2 linked regions of the Flocculibacter collagenilyticus genome follow. The protein of the gene in region 2 binds, or shares a complex with, the protein of the main gene of each other region. Links are inferred from orthologs where the notes say so. Each region holds a gene or a part of one and is shown on either strand. Other genes may lie near its edges.

The links.
Region 1: the proteins of dapF (region 2) and rppH are in contact, whole or in part, in a solved structure (PDB 5YGU), measured with the Escherichia coli proteins. The link is inferred for Flocculibacter collagenilyticus from one-to-one orthologs.

Annotation. Positions count from the first base shown.
Region 1 is NZ_CP059888.1:2,824,516-2,835,781, forward strand. Bases 3,488-6,310 are described here. They hold rppH (RNA pyrophosphohydrolase), read right to left. Parts: upstream 5,241-6,310; coding sequence 4,734-5,240; downstream 3,488-4,733. Other genes in these bases: ptsP (phosphoenolpyruvate--protein phosphotransferase), read right to left, coding at 3,488-4,669; mutH (DNA mismatch repair endonuclease MutH), read left to right, coding at 5,668-6,310. Also shown: HUU81_RS12505 (thymidylate synthase), read right to left, coding at 1-484; lgt (prolipoprotein diacylglyceryl transferase), read right to left, coding at 539-1,336; HUU81_RS12515 (sulfite exporter TauE/SafE family protein), read right to left, coding at 1,351-2,157; more of ptsP, read right to left, coding at 2,378-3,487; more of mutH, read left to right, coding at 6,311-6,369; HUU81_RS12535 (hypothetical protein), read right to left, coding at 6,468-7,907; HUU81_RS12540 (CHAD domain-containing protein), read left to right, coding at 8,237-9,187; HUU81_RS12545 (DUF350 domain-containing protein), read left to right, coding at 9,210-10,109; HUU81_RS12550 (polyamine aminopropyltransferase), read left to right, coding at 10,231-11,266. UniProt on the Escherichia coli protein: Master regulator of 5'-end-dependent mRNA decay.
Region 2 is NZ_CP059888.1:104,293-115,533, reverse strand. The notes cover bases 3,608-6,405. They hold dapF (diaminopimelate epimerase), read right to left. Parts: upstream 5,523-6,405; coding sequence 4,692-5,522; downstream 3,608-4,691. Other genes in these bases: lysA (diaminopimelate decarboxylase), read right to left, coding at 5,632-6,405; HUU81_RS00490 (DUF484 family protein), read right to left, coding at 4,003-4,695; HUU81_RS00495 (hypothetical protein), read right to left, coding at 3,608-3,610. Also shown: HUU81_RS00505 (M16 family metallopeptidase), read right to left, coding at 1-1,962; HUU81_RS00500 (LysR family transcriptional regulator), read left to right, coding at 2,158-3,021; more of HUU81_RS00495, read right to left, coding at 3,113-3,607; more of lysA, read right to left, coding at 6,406-6,900; HUU81_RS00475 (lipoprotein), read right to left, coding at 6,933-7,130; iron donor protein CyaY, read left to right, coding at 7,205-7,528; HUU81_RS00465 (alpha/beta hydrolase), read left to right, coding at 7,532-8,221; HUU81_RS00460 (DUF2914 domain-containing protein), read left to right, coding at 8,257-9,138; hemC (hydroxymethylbilane synthase), read left to right, coding at 9,193-10,158; HUU81_RS00450 (uroporphyrinogen-III synthase), read left to right, coding at 10,165-10,968; HUU81_RS00445 (uroporphyrinogen-III C-methyltransferase), read left to right, coding at 10,970-11,241. UniProt on the Escherichia coli protein: Involved in the succinylase branch of the L-lysine biosynthesis and in the biosynthesis of the pentapeptide incorporated in the peptidoglycan moiety. Catalyzes the stereoinversion of LL-2,6-diaminopimelate (L,L-DAP) to meso-diaminopimelate (meso-DAP).

The sequences.
Region 1 (11,266 bases), 2.7 Mb from region 2 along the record:
GGGTATGACAAGGAGGTAGCGCCTGCTTACCATTGGCCGCATTTTCTTTTGGAGACTTAGATGAGTCAGGCAGTACACTCGGGTTCCACGCACTTACAATTAAGCGCCTTGAATCCGGGTTAGCTTTAATTTGCTCAATTACTTCGGTTATTTGGTCAATTGACGTTCCATCACCGGCATCCCAGCTACGCCACTGCTTACCATAAACAGGGCCAAGCTCGCCATCATCCGTTGCCCACTCATTCCATATTGATACGCCATTCTCATTTAAGTAGGCAATATTCGTTTCGCCTTTTAAGAACCATAGCAGTTCATGGATAATCGAGCGCAAATGACACTTTTTTGTTGTCACTAACGGAAAACCATCGGCTAAATTAAATCGCATTTGATAACCAAATACACTGCGAGTGCCGGTACCAGTTCGATCTTCTTTCTTGTCACCGTTGTCGATAACATGCTGCATTAACTCTAAGTATTGCTTCATACTAACATCTACTATTTATTTAACTTTTTACAAATTACTTACTTGGACGTTTACTTAAACAGAAACAGGTTTATTACTATTTCTATAGCCATTAATTATCAGTGCTAGTCCAACTATAACCATTGGTAACGACAATAATTGTCCCATCGACACCCAACCACTAAATAACCCTAGGTGAGCATCAGGCTCTCGGAAAAACTCAATAATGAAGCGGAAACTACCATATCCCACTAAAAACAATCCACCCACAGTACCTGCAGGTCGGTCTTTTTTAGCAAAAAGATAAACAATTATAAACAGCACCACACCTTCTAATAAAAATTCATAAAGCTGCGACGGATGTCGTGGTAATGGCCCAGCCCCAGGAAAAATAAATGCCCATGGCACGTCGGTTGTTCTTCCCCAAAGTTCAGCATTGATAAAGTTGCCTAAACGGCCAGCGCCTAACCCAATAGGGATCAGTGGCGCAACAAAGTCACCAATTTCAAGAAATCGCTTTTTCTCTTTTCTTGCAAAAATATATATTGCGGTTATGACGCCTAACAATCCACCGTGGAAAGACATTCCGCCTTCCCATACTTTGAGAAGATATAACGGTTCTTGCAGAAAATATTCAAACTGATAAAACAGAACATAACCGATACGCCCCCCCAAAATAACGCCCAAAAAGCCAAAAAATAATAAATCAGAGACTTGCTCTTTGGTCCATTCATTTTGGGATTTTTCAGCCGCTTTATTAGCTAAAAATAAGGCCGCTGCAAAGCCTACCAAATACATTAATCCGTACCAACGAACAGCAAGAGGACCAATTTCAAAAATAATGGGATCTATTTGTGGAAAAGCTAACGCCATGTAAACAATAACTCCTAACTAAAAATCATCTTCAGCGCGATAATACTCAGTAACACCGCAAAAATTCGTTTTAATTTCTTAATTGGCATCGTTTGTACCAATCTTGCACCGATCGGTGCAGTTAACATTGAAGTTATAATAACTCCAAATACCGCAGGTAAGAATACATACCCCAAATAACCTGTTTGCCAGTTAGTTTGCTCCCAGCCACTATAAATAAATCCAGCTGAACCAAATATTGCAATAGCAAACCCGCACGCTGCAGCAGCGCCAATGGCTCGACGAATGTCTACGCCAAAATAATTCAACGTTGGGACAATTAGCGCACCACCGCCAATCCCCACCAATGAACTCATACCGCCCAGCACGGTACCTATTAATACTATTACAGGGCCTGGCGGCAATGTTTTATCTGTATGAATAACTGTTTTGCTTGTTGCCATTCTAATTGCGATAAACACAACCGCAACAGCAAAAATATTTTTAAGCCACTCTGCATTAACCTGACTGGCAAACACACCAACCAATGCAGCTCCGAGAGCCACGCCAGACATTATCCACGGGGCAAATTCCCAAGGAACATTATCTTTACGATGATGTGCTAAACAAGAGGAGTATGAAGTAAAAATAATCGTAGCTAGCGAAGTGGCAATTGCAACAACCACCGCTTTTTCTGGCGTTGCTATCTCAAAATAAGGTAAAAGAAACATAAGAAAAGGGACCACCAACAGCCCGCCACCAATACCTAATAAACCTGCTAAGACGCCTACTAGACCACCAAGACAGGCACACAGTAGAAAAACATACAGCATTTCTAACATTAGTATTGATCTCTTATTAGTATGAGTAATTACAAGCTGTCAAACTGGTAATTGAATATTATGCACAATCCTTCATTACTCGCCCTGTTGGTGAGCACACTTTAAAAGATTATTACTTATCGCCTTTAAATTTTACGGCGGCTATTGTAGCAAGTCTGACTGTGAAAGATACAATCAATTTTAAGGTCACAAAAATGATTAACTGGTAAATGATAGAGTATTAACCACCTGCATGAATAAGGTGCGACATTTTATGTGCTCGTAGTACTTTATCCATAATAGCTTTAACGTTATGTGCTGAAGATGCATTTAAACATTGATCAAGTATATCTGTCATCGTACTAACGCTAATGTGCCTTAAGACGTATTTAACTTTAAGTAAATTTTGCGGGTTCATACTCAAGTCTCGATATCCCATTGCAAGTAATAAGATTGCACCACGAGGTTCTCCTGCAAGCTCGCCACAAACACTCACAGGCGTGTGCAAATTCGCTGATTGGTTTGCAATTTTCGCTAACACCCGTAACACCGCGGGATGGAATGAGTCATATAACGATGCAACCCGAGCATTATTTCTGTCTACCGCGAGTAAATATTGGGTCAAGTCGTTGCTGCCTACTGAAAAGAAGTCGACTCTTTGGGCTAGTTCCTGTAATTGAAAGACTGCTGCAGGCACCTCTAACATCACGCCTATACTCGGCTTGTTAATGTCTTTAACGTTATGTTGGGCTTTATACTCTTCATTTACCTCAAAGTAAGCTTGCTTAATGAAGCGTAGAGCTTCATCTACTTCTCCTACATCAGCCACCATGGGTAGCATCAGTTTAAGGTTACCTTTTCCTATATTTGCTTTTATCAACGCCCTGATCTGCACTAAAAAGATTTCTGGATGATCGAGTGTCACTCTAATCCCACGCCATCCAAGAAATGGATTATCCTCAACGATAGGGAAATAAGGGAGTGACTTATCACCACCAATATCTAAGGTGCGGATTGTTACAGGGTCGTTTGGATACAACTCTAAGGCGCGGCGATACAGCGTTGCTTGCTCCGTTTCCGAAGGGAAGTACTCTTTCAACATGAAAGGCAACTCAGTACGATACAAGCCAATACCTGCAGCATGAAGGTGAAGGCCATGTTCAGCTTCAAGCCCTAAGCCACTGTTAAGTAAAAGAGAGAAGGCTACATTATCGAGAGTGTTTGATGGTAAGTGTACTTCTTCAAGTAACTGCGTTTGCATCATCGCTTCTTCATCAAGTAGCTTTTGATACTCACCGATTACCGCGTCAGGTGGTGAAACTAAAACAAAGCCGTTATAGCCATCAACTGCCAGTGTTTTACCCTCAATGTCCATTAAAGGTAACTCTTCTACGCCAAGCACAGCAGGGATCCCCATACCACGCGCCATAATAGCGGCATGTGAATTGGTTGAGCCTTTTACAGAAACAATGGCTTTTAAGTTCTTACGAGGGATGTCGGCTAGCATTGACGCTGTCACTTCATTTGCGATTAAGATAACGTCTTCAGCTACTTTTAGGTGCTCTTCTGTATGATGATGCTTTTTTTGTAGGTTTTTTAGTACTTGGCACCCTAAATCCCACACATCTGTCGCCCGCTGCCTTATGTAATCATCTTCCATTGAAGAAAACTGATCAATAAACTTATTCACGACAATTTTTAACGCACTCATTGCACACCAGCCCATTTTAATGTGTGCAATAACTTCTTTCCCAATACTGGCAGAGTCAAGCATTTGCTGATATATCTCAAAAATATTCAGCGCATCAGAGGGTAAGTGCTCCGACAATTTTCGTGACATTTCTTCAAAGTCATTACGAGTTAATTCAACAGCCTTATAAAAACACTCAATTTCTTCGTCAATGTTGTCTATTTTACTTAACGAGATGCTATCAAAGTCCACCAGCGGCGAATAAATGACGGCCTGCCCCATTGCTACACCAGCAGCACCCGCCACAGCTTTTAAATGAATTGCTTGATGAGTAGATTGTTTGGGGGCAGAAAAGTGGTGTTTCTTGGTTTCAACGTGAGCAAGTACAGATGCAATTTGTGCAGATAATGTAACTAGAAAAGCCTCTTCATCTTCACTAAATACACGCGCTTCTGATTGTTGTAAGGTAATAACACCCAACACTTTTTTATGATGGATAATTGGCACGCCTAAAAACGCACGATATTGCTCTTCGTGCGCTTCGGGATCAGCTTTAAACCGCTCATGTGAGGATGCATCGGCTAGATTTATAGGTTCTTCTCGTTGACCAACCCAGCCTATAACACCTTCAGCAAAACCAACGGTAAGCCGGCCAACCGCATCCGGGCTTAAACCATCAGTGGCCATCAGCATAAAGTGCTGCTGGCTATTATCAGCTAAAAAAACTGAACAGCACTCAGTCGCCATGGCTTGCCTAGTCATGCAAACCATTTTCTCTAATGCTGTATTAAGTTCAGGTTCTCTATTTACTTCCTGAACGATTCTTCGCAAAGTTGTAAGCATAATAGATATTAAAGCAACACACGCTCTCGTTAGCTACCAAGCTGTTCGTGTTACAACATTTGCTTTATCGTTTAAATCTCTTTCCTTCTTTCTTTTGAAATGGCAATGCAATCGGTGCAAATTCTTTCATGACTTTACGGTAAACATCTCGCTTAAATGAAACCACTTGTCTTACAGGATACCAATAACTTACCCAGCGCCAATCATCAAACTCTGGATGGCTAGTATCCAACAAATTTACGTCACTGTCTTTACAGGTAAGTCGTAATAAAAACCACTTTTGTTTTTGACCTATACAAACAGGACTGCTGTCTCTTCTTATTAAGCGTTTTGGTAACTTATATCGAAGCCAATGCTTGGTTGTGCAAAGTATTTCAACATCATCTCGATTTAAGCCCACCTCTTCTTTAAGCTCGCGATACATGGTTTGCTCAGGCGTTTCATCTTTATCTATCCCACCTTGTGGAAACTGCCAAGAGTGCTGACCAAACCGACGAGCCCAAAAAACTTGTCCATGATTATTGCAGATTACAATGCCGACATTCGCTCTGAAGCCTTCGGCATCTATCACGTTAAATCCTAGCAAAACAATCTTTAATGGTAAGATTCAACCATATTCGCTTAGTTTGAGCAACGACAATTTTCTGTATGAATACTTTATACTCAGGTACAACCTTAGACTATCCACACAGACTGTGGATAAATATGTTTAAAAGTTTAACTGGAAAGCGAATTAATTTAGTTATACAACAGCACAAAATGTAGAAAATAAAAATAGACAAATAAATTCAATAACTTACCTTCATACCAATCCGCGTTGCAAAAATAAAACTTGTGGATAACATTGCTTGTATCATTTTTAACCATAACTTTATTCACAGTTTAAAAAGTAATAACTGCTCGAATTGTGAATAAACAATTTCCCTATGATTTAACATTGTCAATGATAGAATACGTATATTCATTTGCTAATTTGCACATTGTTACCACAAATATAAATGACTAGCTCTTATTCACAAAAGCCTACACCTCCACAATCTGAAAACGAATTACTGGAACGATGTAATCGCATTGCAGGGCACTCTATTGCTGAATTAGCTCAACAATTTAATGCTGCAACGCCAAAAAATTTAGTTAAAGACAAGGGTTGGCTAGGTCAAATGCTTGAACATGCACTTGGAGCAAGTGCGGCCTCCCGTCCAGAACCAGACTTCCCGCAATTAGGTATTGAATTAAAAACCTTACCCATCACTCCAAGTGGTAAACCACTAGAAACAACCTACGTCAGCATTACCCCATTGATTAATGTTAATGGGCTAAAGTGGCATCAGAGCAATGTTTATAAAAAACTAAGGCGCATTTTATGGGTACCCATTGTCACCAAAACACACGCCAATGAGACTATTCCTTTATCACAACGCATAATCGCAACGCCCTTTATCTGGAGCCCTTCTGAAGCGCAAATGAATAGTTTAAAAGCAGACTGGGAAGAAATTATGGAAATGATTGCTACCGGTGAAGTGGAGTCTATCACGGCACGAATTGGTACTGTTATGCAGCTTCGCCCTAAAGGCGCAAATGCCAAAGCCTTAACAAATGCAATTGGTAAAGATGGCACCGTAATCCAAACACTACCAAAAGGCTTTTATCTAAAAACTGAATTTACAAAGAAAATATTAGCAGAGCACTTTTCTTTATAAACCTATTTAAAGTATTAAATTCTGAATTGTAGAAATAAAAAAAGCCATGACGAAATTAACACCATGGCTCATTCACTATTAATTTGCATTAATACTTTTTAATCTTCTAAGCAAGCTTCCCAGGTTTCTCCATCAAAGCTGCACTCTGTAGTATGTGTACCGTCTTTAGCACGAATAAATCTTTCCCATAAGCCTTCATTATTCTTAGTAACTTGTGTTAACTGATCGCCTTGAGAGAAGTCATATCGCTTATACCAGCTGTTATAAGGGATCTGAACTTCTTCATCAAATTTATAACCCATTACTGAAAGCTCATCGATTAACTCTTGAGTGTCAAAAGCTTCTTCATTATTAGCAAGATCTATCCAGTGAGGTAGTGTTAAACTTTGCCATTGAGAAACTGAGGTAAAGAACGACTTACCACCTTCATTATAGTAAGCCGAAAAGTTTCTCCAGCCTATGCTTCCAACTTCTGTAGGTTGACAGTTAGTATGATCATCAATTAAATGTAAATTCTTTGAAGAGTTAGATATTGAATACTCTACTCCATTGCTATTTACAAGTACTTGTTCAGAAAAACTACAATCAAACTGATCTGTTTCTCCTCCCATAAAACGCACATCTGTAGTAGTTTCAATCCTTCCAGAATTCCAAGGTTTTGCAACAACATCACGATAATATATAGGACGAATTACTTGAGTAAGTGAGTCATTCATTTGATCTTTTCGCCCTAAGTAACCTGCATCACCATACGAAATATGAACATCTCTAAACCAAACATGCTCATTTGGGTCTGGCAGTGCAACATGGGTATCCTGATAATGAACTACTCGCCTTTCAGTTGCATTTGGATACTGTGTTTCAAGTGAAGATGCATATGCAAAGCTCTGCTTAAGCCCCTTAACAATTTCTAAAGCTAGCAGTGTCGTTTCCGCATCATTTTCCGCAATGAAGTCTGAAAATATTTTTTCAGACGAAATATTGTACTTATTTACAGTGTTATAAATAGTATTAGATAAACGCTCTTTCATTTTATCGCGCTTTTCTTGATCGTTTAATAACGCAGTGCAACTTTCTACAGGAGTTATTCCTAACTCAGCCTTAACGCCTTCCCATAAAACGGTAGTTAAAGGTGAAATATTGAGTAATGTATCGTCAGTAATCGCTGCAAACAGTGGTGGACGATACATTTGATATGCTTCTGTCACTTCACCTTGATCTTCATCGTAAGCGCCTACAGGTACATCTACATATACAGCTGTGTATGCAGCACATTTAGCTTCAGTTGCAGTTAACTCTAGTAAGTAATTACCTGCGTCACCTGACACAGCCGTTGGCTCGCCTTCGTCAAACTGGCCATTACCATTAAAATCCAGCCACACTGTTGCACCACGCACATAACCATCGATCACTTTACCTGTGATTGTTTTATTTTCTGGAGTGATAGGAGGCGGATTAGAGTTATCTGATGACGAGCTTCCGCCACAAGAAGCTAGCAAAGACACCGACAAGGCAAGAGTGAGCGATTTCAAACGCATACTAGATATTCCTTTATAGTTATTTTATAGATGAAATTTTGCTCGTTATACTATAGAAATAATACTTATTATCAATTGTTCTTTGTTACAAAATAAGAATAAATGTAAAGAAAGTTAGCTAATTTAAATCGCTACATTCTTAAAAGCTTCCTGTATTAGCCTTCCTTGCAAGCACGAACTCGTTTCTACCACACAATCGAGCCCTCTAAATTATTTATTATTTTGTTACTAAGCTATAAGCAAATTTAAGCTTTCTCGCTTGGTTATCCGAGATGGCTATGTAAAAATGCATGTCGAAAAATTAACAGCTGCAAATCAGGTGACAATGAATGTCAGAGATCAAAACTTGGAAACTGATTAGTTTGTTTTGTTTGCTCAGCTTATTATTGGGCTGCGACTCTAAAGAAGAGCGAACACAACAAACAATTAAACTATTACATGAAGAAGCAACACTTGAAGTTAACGCTTTAGGTAATGCGTTAGATAAGAAGCAAATCCATAATGCAAAGCTATTAACTGAATATGGAAAAACGCTGAGTCAGCAAAATCCGCAATTAAGTGAAATTGCAAAAGTGATCACACAAGATGCGACTAAGCAAGGACCGTTATACCAAAACCTACTCTCACGTTTAAGCGATTTAAAAACACCTTCACCTGAAATGCCAAGTGAAGAAGTGATTAGACAAATTGAGTTAGTAAAAAGTGCAGCAAAAATCAGTGTATTTGCTGATGCTTTAACTGATCCTATAAATGTATTAGCAGACCTCTCTAACGGCACTTTGCCCCGAGTTGGCGCCATCAGTGAAGCAGCAGAAACTGCAGCTAATAGTGCTACTGATATAGGTAACCAGTTAGTTGGCAACCCTAATTATGGCGAATGGCAAACTAGCTCAAGTGGTATTAGCTTTTGGCAGTGGTATGCCATGTACCGTATATTTGATGACATCTTTGATCGAATAGAGTACGGAAGGTGGAGCAAGCGTCGTAAATATAGTTATTACAACGACTATGGTCGTTCGCGGTACACTAGCTATAAACAATATAAGCATCAAAATAAAATTGAAAACAGGACGCGCCAATCATACAAAAGCCAAGGCAAACAATTTACCAGCCCTTACGCTAAAACTAAAACAGGTGCATCAGGATTGAGCCGCAGTAGCCACACCCCACCCGCTGTGCGTAGTAGTTACTCTAAAGCGAGTAACTATTCAAAGTCGAGCTCTGGCTCGGTGCGCAATAGCTCAAGTAGAACTTCTCGCGGCATTAGCCGAGGCAAATAAGAATAATTAGCGGAGTCTAAACATGCATTACATTACTGGATTAACGGCTTGGTCGATTCAAGCATTATTAATTGATTTCATTATCATTGTCGCCCTATTCGTTAGCTTAAAATATATCAAAGGTTGGGTGTCTAACCTTCATGCTAACGACGAAATAACAGAAAAAGATAACTTTGCATTCGGATTAAGTTTTGCAGCTGGTTTAGCCGGGCTTGCCATCGTATTAACAGGCATTACAAGCGGCGCCTTTGCAGATTCATTAGCACAAGAAGCAACACAAATGGCCGGTTATGGTCTTATCGGTATTGCCCTCATTAAGTTTGGTCACTTTTTTCAAGATAAAGTGACACTTAGAAAAGTGAACCTACACGATGAGATTATCAAGGAAAATATTACTGCTGCACTAGTAGACTTTGGGCATGTAGTCAGTGTAGCGATTGTAATCCGTTCAGCACTAATTTGGGTATTAACTGAAGGCTGGCATGGCTTACCTATTGTAATAGTCGCCTTTATTATCGGTAATCTTTGCTTGTTACTAGTGAGCCAGTACCGAATATTTTTATTTAGACGAACCAATCGCAATGGGGATTGCTTGCAACAAGCAATTACAGACAATAATATTGCGGTAGGTATACGTTATGCAGGCTTTTTAATTGGTAGTGCATTAGCATTAACTGCTGCGACGGGTATTGCCCCTTACGTCGCTGACAACATCACTGCAAGTCTTGTTTACTGGTCAATTACCGCCCTAATCAGCATAGCTGCTTTTATTCTGCTTCATTTAATCATGATAAAAGCGATTCTTTCTGGTACGGATATATCTGATGAAATTAATCGCCAAAAGAATATAGGCGTAGCTACCATTTCCGCAGCAGTTTCATTTTCAATTGGCATAACAATGGCGACTTTACTTGGCGCTTAAGTTTTCCGAGAATTTATATTTTATAGGTGTCTAAGATTTGACAACCTCCACCTCAACGCCCCCAGCTATCGCGGCCAGCAAATTGCGTTTGCTTGGCCACGATATTCTGCTTATAAGTGTTATGGCAATCTTAGCTGGTTGCGGCCTTATTTATGAATATTTACTTTCGCATTACGCGGGAAGAGTATTAGGCGCTGTAGAAAGCGCCATTTATGCCATGATTGGCACCATGATTGTTGCTATGGGGATTGGTGCCTTTCTAGCACGTTGGTTCAAAGATCCCTTTACCGCCTTTGCATGGCTAGAAAGTTTAATTGCATTTCTGGGTATGAGCAGCATTTTAATTATTGCCAATATTATTGCGCTCACTTATACCCTGCCACATACACTCTCCAATCTTTATAATTTACCCACAAGTATCCCGCTTGATGGATATGTTTTCGAACAGCTTCAAGATGCGGCTCGCTTTTTACCTTATGTTTTTGGCTTCGTATTAGGCATTCTAATTGGAATGGAAATTCCTCTTATAGCAAGAATTAGGCAACATGTTTACGGTCGATTTTTAGAAAATAATGCTGGTACTATTTATGGTGCAGATTACATTGGTGCAGGTATTGGAGCTGCTATTTGGGTATCCATAATGCTTTCTTTACCTATCATGCAAGCTGCGGCTTGGACAGCACTCTTTAATATTGTCGCGGGCTTAGTGTTCTTAGCGCGTTACCATCAGCATGTTAAATTTGCTAAATCACTGCTTGTGACTCACATAGTGTTATTCGGCTTATTTGTTCTGTTTTTATTTTTTGCGACATCTTGGATGAAAGATCTAAGCAATGTGTTATACAAAGACAAAGTGATATATTCCGAATCGACTAAGTATCAGCACATAGTTCTCACTGAACGACTAAGTAGAACACAAACGGCTCCTATCAATGACCTATTTCTAAATGGACGGCTTCAGTTTTCAAGTGCCGATGAACATATCTACCACACTATGCTGGTATACCCCGCGATGCTGGCTGCCAACCGTCATGAGCAAGTATTAATTATTGGCGGTGGTGACGGCCTAGCACTTAGAGATGTGCTGAAGTGGCCTGTGCAACAAGCAACACTTGTTGATTTAGATGGTCAGTTATTATCCTTATTTGGATTGAAAA
Region 2 (11,241 bases):
CTTATGTCGCTGAACAATGGCGTCGTTAAATCGTGGCGAAACAAGCCTTAAATAGTTTAATTTTAAGAATGACTCCAACTCACTAACCACACCCCCTCCATACAGATAGTGCCAATCACGACTCGCTCCGAATTCAAGAGAAATTTGATGCTCAGTTTGAAACCGTCCTAATGTATTAATATCGTACGTGGCCACGCCTGTATTATTCATAACAGCGCTGAACGCTAGTGCATTACGATACAACTCATCTGCAATCATAGATGTACCGCCAGAAGCAATTGCTTTGTAAATAAAATAGTCAGGCTCAAAGTCAGTTTTCTTAAAGTGCACAACTGCACCATTAGATAATTGCCAACTAACGAAACCTAATTCTTCGTTTTCCGTTTCACTCACAATGTAACCAGCTTTAGGCTGTTTAATCATTAAGTCATTTTTAGTTAATGTCCCCCGATAAGGGGCTGTCGATAACTCTTTTGTCTGCCTTCTAATCTCTTTTAACTTCTGAGCTGTTGGCAACGCGCTTTTCAGTGCTTCAGGGGCTAGCACAAATTCAAAGCCACGCTGTATAGATATCAGCGCAGACGCAAATGTATTTAGCTCTTCTAACGTGATTGCTTGCACTGTACGTTTTTGTTCATTTACTTGTTGCTCGGGTGATAAAGCAAGCTTGTTAAATAGAAAGTGATTAGTTAGTTGTTCTGCAAACTTCCCCGAATAAAAGCCTTTACTATTAAGTAAGTATGCGTCAAGCCTAGCAACAATAGCTTGCTTATAATGAGCCAACTCAGTTGCAGTAAAGCCATGTTGCTTAACACGTTGTAACTCTTTTAACAGCGCCCAATAGCCACCTTCTATTTCGTTATGTTTCGCTTTGACTGTAAAGCCATGAACTTGTGTCTTATCTGCTAATAGATCACTATAGCTTCTTGCTTCAAAAAAAGGAGCTGAATCTGATAAAGACAGCTTCTTAAGTCGCTCATTCAAAAGATAATTGAACAATGCTTTCATTCTTAACGGTTTAATGTGCTTTATATTTGAATACTCGCGCTTTTCGGCCAACAACATGAGTCGCACAACCGATGAGGTTTGCTGCTTATCTGAATAAATCACACTGTGTATCTTATCTCTTGCAGGAATATTGTAGCTTTTTTGCTTAGCGTTACTTTTATTAGCTATCGCACCAAACTTTGTTGTAATTAAAGCTTCAACGTCTTTAATAGTCACGTCACCAACCACAATGAGCGCCATATTGCTTGGCGTGTACCACTTATGATAAAACTGCTTAAGCATATTTGACGTAATATGGCTTATGCCAGCTGGATTACCCACAGCTAAATGGTCTAGATATCTTGAGTTATTCCACAAAGCCTCTCTTTGAACTTTATTAATTCCCTTAGTAGCATGCTCATTTTGATTACGCCACTCTTCTAATATGATCCCCCGTTCTTTTTCAACTTCTAAATTGTCAAATGAAATACTTTCTGCCCAATCTTTCATTATTGTTAGGCTAGTATGGATATTGTCGGGGTTATCAGTGGGAACAGTTAGTCTATATACAGTTTTGTTGAAGTTAGTGACAGCGTTGGAGTGGCTACCAAAGCTCATCCCCATCTTTTCCATCGCTGTAATCACCTGATTTTTTGGAAAATGCTTTGTTCCATTAAACGCCATGTGCTCTACAAAATGTGCTACGCCATTTTGATTATCAAGATCTTGTAACGAACCAACTTTTACTGCCAAACGTAACTCTATTCTATTGGCTGGAACATTGTGTTTATGAATATAATAGGTAAAGCCATTACTTAATTGCCCATGCACTACATCCTGACGAAGGTTACTCGGGTGCTCAGGCTTTACTAAATCAGTATTGTTAATATCGCTATGCTTTGGATGTAAAGTAGGAGAAGAGAAACATGCCGACAGTGTAAAACTTAATAACAAGAGAAGTAAACGTAACATCATAAGATCCTTTATATACGAAAATACACTGAGTGTTATAGTCAAACATACTGAAAAAGAAGCCAAATAATACCAAACAAGCTTCTCTTTTACATACCACCCATTACGACATTGCTACCTTAAACAATTAAAAAACGTTTTATTTACGTTAAATACATATATTCTAGTCATATTAAACACTTAGCCAGTTGCACAATAATGACTCCGAATTACGACGACTTAACGTACTTTTTAGAAGTAGTAAGCACCAAGAATTTGTCACGCGCTGCTGAACGGCTTGGCATCACTCAGCCTAGTATCAGTGCAGCAATGAAACGACTGGAAATCAGCTTAGACACGGATATTTTATTGCGCACCCGAACAGGTGTGCAATTGACAAAAGCAGGTGAGGAGCTTCTATTATACAGCCAAAAGTTTCTTGCCGACTGGGATCATATTAAGCAACGCGTTAAGCGTACTGAGGCAACATTGGCGGGTGACTTTTCTTTTGGCTGTCACCCCTCTGTTGCGCTTTATGCACTCCCCTTGCTTTTGTCGCATCTTGAGAACACTCTGCCATTACTGCATTTTCATTTTACGCACGATCTTTCGAGAAAAATCACTGAAAGGATCATTAGCTACGACATTGATTTCGGATTAATTATTAACCCAATTCAGCATCCTGATTTGGTCATTCAGTCAATACTCTTTGATGAAGTGTGTCTGTGGACCCGTAAAAATCCAAGCTTAAAACAACAAGTGCACTCTCCTGAGTGTACGCTCATTTTTGATCCGCATTTAAAACAAAGCCAAACCGTGTATAAACAACTATCGTCATATCGCTTTAATGAAATACATACCAATAATTTAGAAGTAATTAGTGCCTTAATTGAGTCTGGGCAGGGGATTGGTATTTTACCTACTCGAGTAGCTCACAATGATGCAAGATCGCTAATGAAAGAACAGGCACTACCTTATGACAGTGTGAGAGATGAGTTATGCTTTGTGTACAGAGGCGATAAGCAAAGTCGGCATATTAGTCGTGCCCTAGGCCAAGAAATACAACATGCGTTAAAACCCTAAAGCTTGCGCAGTAAGCAGCTGTGGCAACAACATGAACAACCTATCAAGCAGTTATGACCACAGAGTTTTATCCGTACTAATCCATTTCGACTTAAGACGCGGTATTAAGTACCTCACAACTTACCGCTGTAGTCAGTGCATGTACCCCACTATAGCTTGAGAATGGCGTTAATATATCACCAAATGTTTGACCGTATTTAGCTTCAATGGTCACAAACGTACCATAGTATTGCGTGTCATAATCAAAACGGTATAACGCGCCTTGATTCGTGATTGCGCTTAACACCATTTCATCTGATGCAGCACCCGAGCGATAACTACTAGAGATGGCTAACTGACTAGTTAAAGTTTCATAGTTGTGAATGCGGCTACTGCCAAAGTTAAGGGCGATACCAATACCGCAGTTTTTGTCATGTAATTGCGGATAGGGCACATAAAGCTCAACGCTGGTCGCGTTGTGATTAAAAGTCACAAAGTTATTATCGTGTTTAAACCAAGTATCAAGTCCAGCCATAGCCGACATGGATACTGTACTTGCGGCTACCAATGCCGTTGCTGTTAGGTATTTATTGATTAAGTTAACAGTCATATTCGTCCTCCTATTAAACTGCCAACCTATCCTATCGATATGTATTTCATAGATAAAATTGTTAATGACTCTTATTGTCATAGGCAAGAACTATGGCATTAAAAACCGAACTGAATGACAATCGTATTGACGGTGAGGGGTGTTGCGTTAATAGTGAAGAAAGCGACGAATAATCGACGGCAGAGGCGCAATACAACGTAAAAAGCAAACTCAACTATGCTGCTTACTCATCAGTGTTGCGCTGAAAAACACCGTTCGTGCTGCAAATATTGGATGCACTATTAATAGGATGAACCGAGCATAGAATGTACCGAGTATTGAATGTACTGAGAATTAAATGTACTGCGCGGTTGTTTCTTCGCGCTTAGCGCGATTCATCATATTGCCTGCCGTTAAGCATGGTCAAAACGCTCAAGCAGCAAGGTAAGTACACGCCCTAATTCATTAATAAATAATGTATCCATGCCCGGATAAAAATGATCATGATCAATACTACCAAAAGCAACTAAGCCCGTTGTCATGTCATCACCTAAAGTGAGCACAGCAACAGAATTAACTTCTTTATCATTAAAAAATAAAGTGGCTTCTTCTTTGCTCAGTCGGCCAAAATAGGTACTGCTATGCGATAATCGTTTTGCAATAAAATTAGTTAGCTTTTTATTTTCTAAATCCGGCAAACTGGCATTTTGCTCATTTAACTTAATCAGCTGCACGGCATTTAGGTTTAACTTTTCACTGATTAATAATTCGATAGATTGGAGTAATTCGGCTTGGTCAGACGCATCAAAAACACGAATAAAAATCTCACTAAATACTAAAAACACATGCTCATTTTGTCGCGCAATCGACATTAAATGCGTGATTTCTTCTTCAAGATATTGGCTTTTTTCACGTAGTACTTCTAGCTGACGCTCAACCAACGAAATAGTGCCTTTTTGTTGATGAGGTAAGCGTAATTGAGCTAACAAGTCTGGATTTTGTACAAAAAAATCAGGATGCTGCAATAGATACTCTTTAACTAAGCTTGCATCTAAACTTAACTCATCCTGCATTACAGGCTCGATAGGAGGCGTTATTTCGCTCATAAAATTATTTGTCCATCATATACATGTTCTGCTGGGCCGGTCATTTTTACTGGCTGTCCTGGACCATTCCAACGCACCGTAAGGGTGCCACCGGGCAACGCTACTTTTACCGTTGAAGCCAGTTTATTTTGCATCTTGCCAATTACTGCAGCTGCGCACGCGCCGGTACCACACGCCAAGGTTTCACCTGCACCGCGCTCCCATACCCGTAATTTGATGTAGTTATCTGACACAATTTCCATAAAGCCAATGTTGGCTTTTTCTGGAAAGCGCTCGTGCTTTTCAAAAATGGGCCCAAGCACATCAACTTCAGCGCGTTCAATATCTTCTACCGTGATAACGCAATGTGGGTTACCCATCGACACCGCGCCGCATAACACCGTGTGCTCTTCAGCACGCAGTATGTACGTCATCTCTTGCTTTTGCGCTTTAAACGGTACTTGCTTAGGTTCAAATTTAGGATGCCCCATATTCACGGTTACATTACCGTCTTTTTCATTAAACAGTGTAATATTTCCGTTCTTGGTACTAACTTGAATACGATGCTTGTTCGTTAACCCTTTCATTCGCACGAAACGCGCAAAACAGCGTGCACCATTACCGCACTGCTCTACCTCATTACCATCAGCATTAAAAATACGATAATGAAAATCTAAATCGGGATCGTAGGGAGGTTCAACAATTAACAGCTGGTCGAAACCAATGCCAAAATGACGGTCAGCTAATTTGCGGATTTGTTCTTTAGACAAGAATACATTTTGGGTGACGTTATCAATCACCATAAAATCATTTCCGAGTCCGTGCATTTTTGAAAAGTAAACTAACATAACTGCTTTATTATTATCTTGATTTGGTTATCTTAACGCATTTTCTTATATTAATCGCTGTGAACTTGTTTCAAGTAAAGCGCATTTGTTTTAGCAAAGATTCTGGTACTTATTCAATCAGTATAGACTCGCCGCGCCACAAGTCTTGCAACGTTTCTCGTGCCCGAACTAAGTGCATATTCGTGTTATCAACCATGACCTCAGCGGCGCGCGTGCGACTGTTGTAATTACTGCTCATCGTAAAACCATACGCCCCCGCAGAACGTACCGCCAGTAAGTCACCTTCTTGAATATTCAAATAGCGATCTTTACCTAAAAAGTCCCCTGTTTCACACACCGGCCCCACAATATCGTAAAGTTGTGTGGCTTGCGACTCTTCATTTGCTTCGTCGCGATCATTCACAGGAATAATGTTTTGCCACGCGCTGTATAGCGCAGGTCGCAGTAAATCATTCATGGCTGCATCCACAATAGCAAAGTCTTTATTTTCACCTTTTTTAATAAACTCAACTTGAGTTAATAAAATGCCCGCATTAGCCATAATTGCCCGTCCGGGTTCAAAAATAAGGGTTAAGTCTTTACGATGTTGTAGCTTGTCTACGATGGCTGCGGCATATCCAATCGGATGAGGCGGCGCTTCTTGGGCATAAGTAACTCCTAACCCTCCGCCTACATCTAAATGCGAAATATGAATGTCTTGCGCCTGTAACGTATCAATTAACGTAAGCACTTTATCTAATGCCGCTAAAAAAGGCTCTACTTCTGTTAACTGAGAGCCAATATGAAAATCAACCCCTTGCACATTCAACCACACGGACTCATGCGCATATTGGTACAACGGCATAACCTGAGTAATATCGATACCAAACTTGTTTTCTTTTAAGCCCGTAGAAATATACGGATGCGTATTTGCATCAATGTCTGGATTAACACGAATAGAAATAGGGGCCGACTGTTGACGTTGTTGCGCTACTTTTTCAATACGCTGAAGTTCAGATTCAGACTCAACATTAAAACATTTAATACCAACCTCAAGGGCATAGGCGATTTCTTGCTCTGTTTTGCCCACTCCAGAAAAAACGACTTTCTCAGGCTGACCACCTGCTACTATTACACGAGCGAGTTCGCCACCTGATACAATATCAAAACCCGACCCTAACTTAGCTAATACATTTAATACTGCTAAATTTGAATTCGCTTTAACTGCGTAACATATTACATGCGGATGCTGGGCAGCAGCTTGGTCAAACGCATGCCAGTGCCGTTCTATCGTTGCACGCGAATACACATAGGTTGGTGTACCGTATTCTGCAGCAATTGCATTTACGTTTACATGTTCAGCATGTAACGTATTATTGTGATAGTTAAAGTAGTCCAAGATGCGTCCTTATACACAGCTAATTGCTGAATCTATTCCTCGGTATTAGTGGTACCTTTGTTTACGCTATTTTGCACGTCTTGCGCTGGCGCATGTTCAGGTGTGTCTTCTGGCAATGTTAACGGGCCTTTTTGGCCACAGCCTTGCACTAACATTAACTGACAAAACAATAACGCACCGAGTGCATTACGACCATTTTTTTTCGTTAACTTGGTAAATATGTTATTCATAGAGTTATTTAGCGGTTTTTTTGACACGCAGAAGCCAATATAATGATGTTTTATTTAATATGGGAAATGTATCAATGAACGAACAGGAATACCACCAACTTGCTGACGAAATGCTGTTGGCCGTTGAAGAATCCATTGATGAGATAGATTTTGATCTAGATTACGAAGCCGCAGGTGGCATCTTAACCATTATTTTTCCCAACCAGTCCAAAATAATTATTAATAAACAAGCGCCATTGTTGCAGCTATGGGTTGCCACAAAATTCAATGGCCATCATTTTGAGCTCATCGACGACCAGTGGATTGATAACCGCACTGGTGCTGAATTTTGGCAACTGATTTCAGATGCCGCCACTAAGCAAGCTAATACCCCTATTCAATTTAAACCAGTGAACTAATTTATGACCGACTTATTATCAGCTGTTGAAGTTAATCCCGATGACGCCTCACAAGGGGTAAAGTCTGTTGTTATTTGGTTACATGGTCTTGGCGACTCAGGGTATGGTTTTGCCCCCATTGTGCCTGAGTTAGCGTTAGCCGATGAGCTAGCAACTCGATTTATTTTTCCACACGCGCCTGAACGTGCTGTTACCATCAATAATGGTTATCGCATGCGTGCATGGTACGACATTAAATCGATGGATTTAGACAAGCGCGCTGATGAAGCAGGAGTATTAGAGTCTGTTGAACAAGTTGAAGCGTTAATTGAGCAACAGATTGCACAAGGCATTCCTGCCAGCAAAATAGTCATTGCAGGTTTTAGCCAAGGCGGTGTAGTTGCAATGCACTTAGCCACTCGCAGCAAACATAAATTTGCAGGTATCATGGCAATGTCGACTTACATGTGCCAGCCGCAAAAATTAGCTGAGGAGCACAGCAAGGTAAATTTACACACGCCATTTATGATGATGCATGGCCGACAGGATGATGTTGTGCCGATGGCAATTGGCGTTCAAGCAAAAGACACACTGGAACAATGCGGTTACACCATTCGCTGGCATGAATTTAATATGCAGCACAATGTTTGCGCGGAACAAGTGCAAATCATTGCGCAGTGGCTAACCGATAACTTAGCTGAGTCAGTGGCTTAAGCAATAAATATAATAACTCATTTACTTGTGGTGATATGGCAGACAATCAACTAAAAATTACAGTCGCGCTCAAGTCAGCTGACTTAACAGCAAATACATTGGCCGAACAGCCCGACTTTGTTTCGCCAAAACCACCGTTTAGTAAAGTTAAAGTGATTAGCGCGGTAGTATGTTGTTTGTTACTCGCTGCGGCTGCGCTGTATTTTTTACCCTTTGCAACGCCGCTGGATGCTAAAACCAATACCGTTGATGTAAGCGCGCACGAACAAACTGCAACGGCAATAGCCACAGTAAAAGATCAGAGCGCTGTCGAGCCGGCCGCAAGCCAGCCAATCAGCCAACCTAACGACAGTAGCGGTGAGACTGAGACTGAGACTGATAGTGTAATTGAAAAAGCGGCGCTGATCCCCGCAACACTAAGGGTTACTCCTAAACATCCGGCCACAAAAGAGATTGAACCTGACCAAACAGCCACAGCAACTGATGAAGCGATAACACTGACTCATCCAGCCGAATTAGTAAACCCAGATACCGCGATTGAGAAAAAGCAAACAGTGTTATCAAATACACAATCAACGCATGTAGCGCGTGCCGTGCTAACCAATAAGATTGTAAATAGAGAGCCACAAGAGCAGCTCAATCATCACATCACCAGTAACAATGCCCAGCGCAGTAAATTATTTTTCTTTACTGAGCTGCATAATTTAGCGGGTCACACCGTACGTCATCGTTGGATATACAAAGGCAATATTGTTGCTGACGTGCCACTGACGATAAAGTCGAACCGATGGCGAACCTACTCTAGTAAAAGCGTTAATCAGTCTCAACCCGAACAGTGGTTAGGCCAATGGGCCGTTCAGGTTGTTGATGAAGATAACCATATTCTGATCAGTAAAGATTTTATTTATAAAAAATAACTAACGTTGAAGCACCTTACAGTTTGTATTACCGCTTCTTTGGAAATGTAAAAAATGACAACAAATACTGTACGTATCGCAACTCGTAAAAGCGCCCTTGCCCTTTGGCAAGCCGAATTTGTAAAAGCCGAGCTTGAAAAACACCACCCAGACCTCAGCGTAGAGCTAGTGCCAATGTCGACTCAGGGCGATAAAATTCTTGATACACCGCTTGCTAAAATTGGTGGTAAAGGCTTGTTTGTTAAAGAGTTAGAGCAAGCCATGCTAGATGGCCGTGCTGATATTGCAGTACATTCAATGAAAGATGTGCCTGTCGACTTTCCGGAAGGACTACACTTGCATACCATTTGCGAACGTGAAGATCCTCGCGATGCATTCGTTTCAAATAAATATGCAACCCTTGCTGATGTACCAAAAGGTTCAGTCATTGGCACGTCTAGTTTGCGCCGCCAATGCCAACTTAAAGCGCATCGTCCAGATCTCATTATTAAAGACCTACGAGGCAACGTAAACACACGCTTAGCAAAACTAGATAACAACGAATACGACGCCATTATATTAGCCGCAGCGGGATTAATTCGTTTAAAAATGGAAAGTCGTATTGCAGATTATTTAGCCCCTGAATTTAGCTTGCCGGCTAATGGGCAAGGCGCAGTCGGTATTGAGTGTCGTAGTGACGACACCCGTATTCAGTTACTGCTATCACCGTTAGAGCATCACCTCACGCGTATACGAGTAATGGCAGAACGAGCAATGAATCGCCGTTTACAAGGAGGCTGCCAAGTACCCATTGGTGCTTATGCCGAGATCCATGATCAACAGCTACACTTACGGGGTTTAGTTGGCAGTTTAGACGGTAAAGAAATACTCACCGCAGCCTTAAATGAAGATATCACCTTGTCAGCCGAAAATAAGCAAAACCAATTACAAGCTGAAGCGCTTGGTACAAAGCTGGCAGAACAGCTATTATCACAGGGTGCCGACCGAATTTTAGCCGCTGTCTATAAACAGGATGAATGATTATTTGTGAATAACGCACAGGATGACACTAACAACGATGAAACAGTGACGCTTTCTGATCTGCATTGTTTAATTACTCGGCCTGAAGCACAAGGCGCAAGCTTGATAAGAGCATTGCGCCCATACACCACTTCCATCAGCCATATACCACTTATTCGCATCCAGCCCGCGGTATTAGGTCACTATGACTCTGAAGCACATTTATCCACCACTAAACTTATTTATACCAGCCCAAATGCCGTGCAGCATTGTCCTACTGAATACTTTCGCAGTCATGCCAATGCGAGCTTTTTTGCCGTAGGAAAAAAGACCGCAGACTCACTTCATCATAAGCTATCAGGCTTAAGTATTCCCGCAGCCGTTGAAGTACCGCTTAATGAATCTAGTGAAGGGTTATTACAATTACCTGCGCTAAGCCAAGTTGCTCAAGACACCATCACCATCGTGCGTGGTGTGGGCGGACGAGAATTATTGGCGACTCAACTACGTGAACGGGGCGCAAAAATTAACTACCTTGAAGTGTATCAACGCGAAATCATACATAATGACCCGCAAATGTGGTACGACCAGTGGAAAAAAATACAAATAAATTGTATTGTTGTGACTAGTTTAGAAATATTAGAACAAATATTTTCGCAAGCACCTCAAGAGATTATACTAAATTTACAACAATGTACTTGGTTAGTTGCCAGCGAACGTATTGCACAAAGCGCAGAGCAATATGACGTTCCTTATTCGCAAATTAATATTTGTGGCGGGGCGAGCGATCAACACATTGTAGCAACCATACAACAGCTAACTGGAAGATAAAATGTCAGACAACGATAAAAAAGCAGATAACACATCTTCACCTAATGACACCAATGATAAAGAGAAAAAAGACGCACTCGCAAAATTAGCTGCTGAATTACAACAAGAGGAAACATCCTCTAACAGTGCCCCTAATAAGCCGTCAGCTAGTGCTACTGCTTACCCGCCAGCATCATCGGCCAACAAGCAACAACCTGCTAAATCAGGCCGTGGGGTTGCATGGTTCGCATTATTTGTTGCCCTTATTAGCGTAGCTGGTGCCGCAGGTATTGC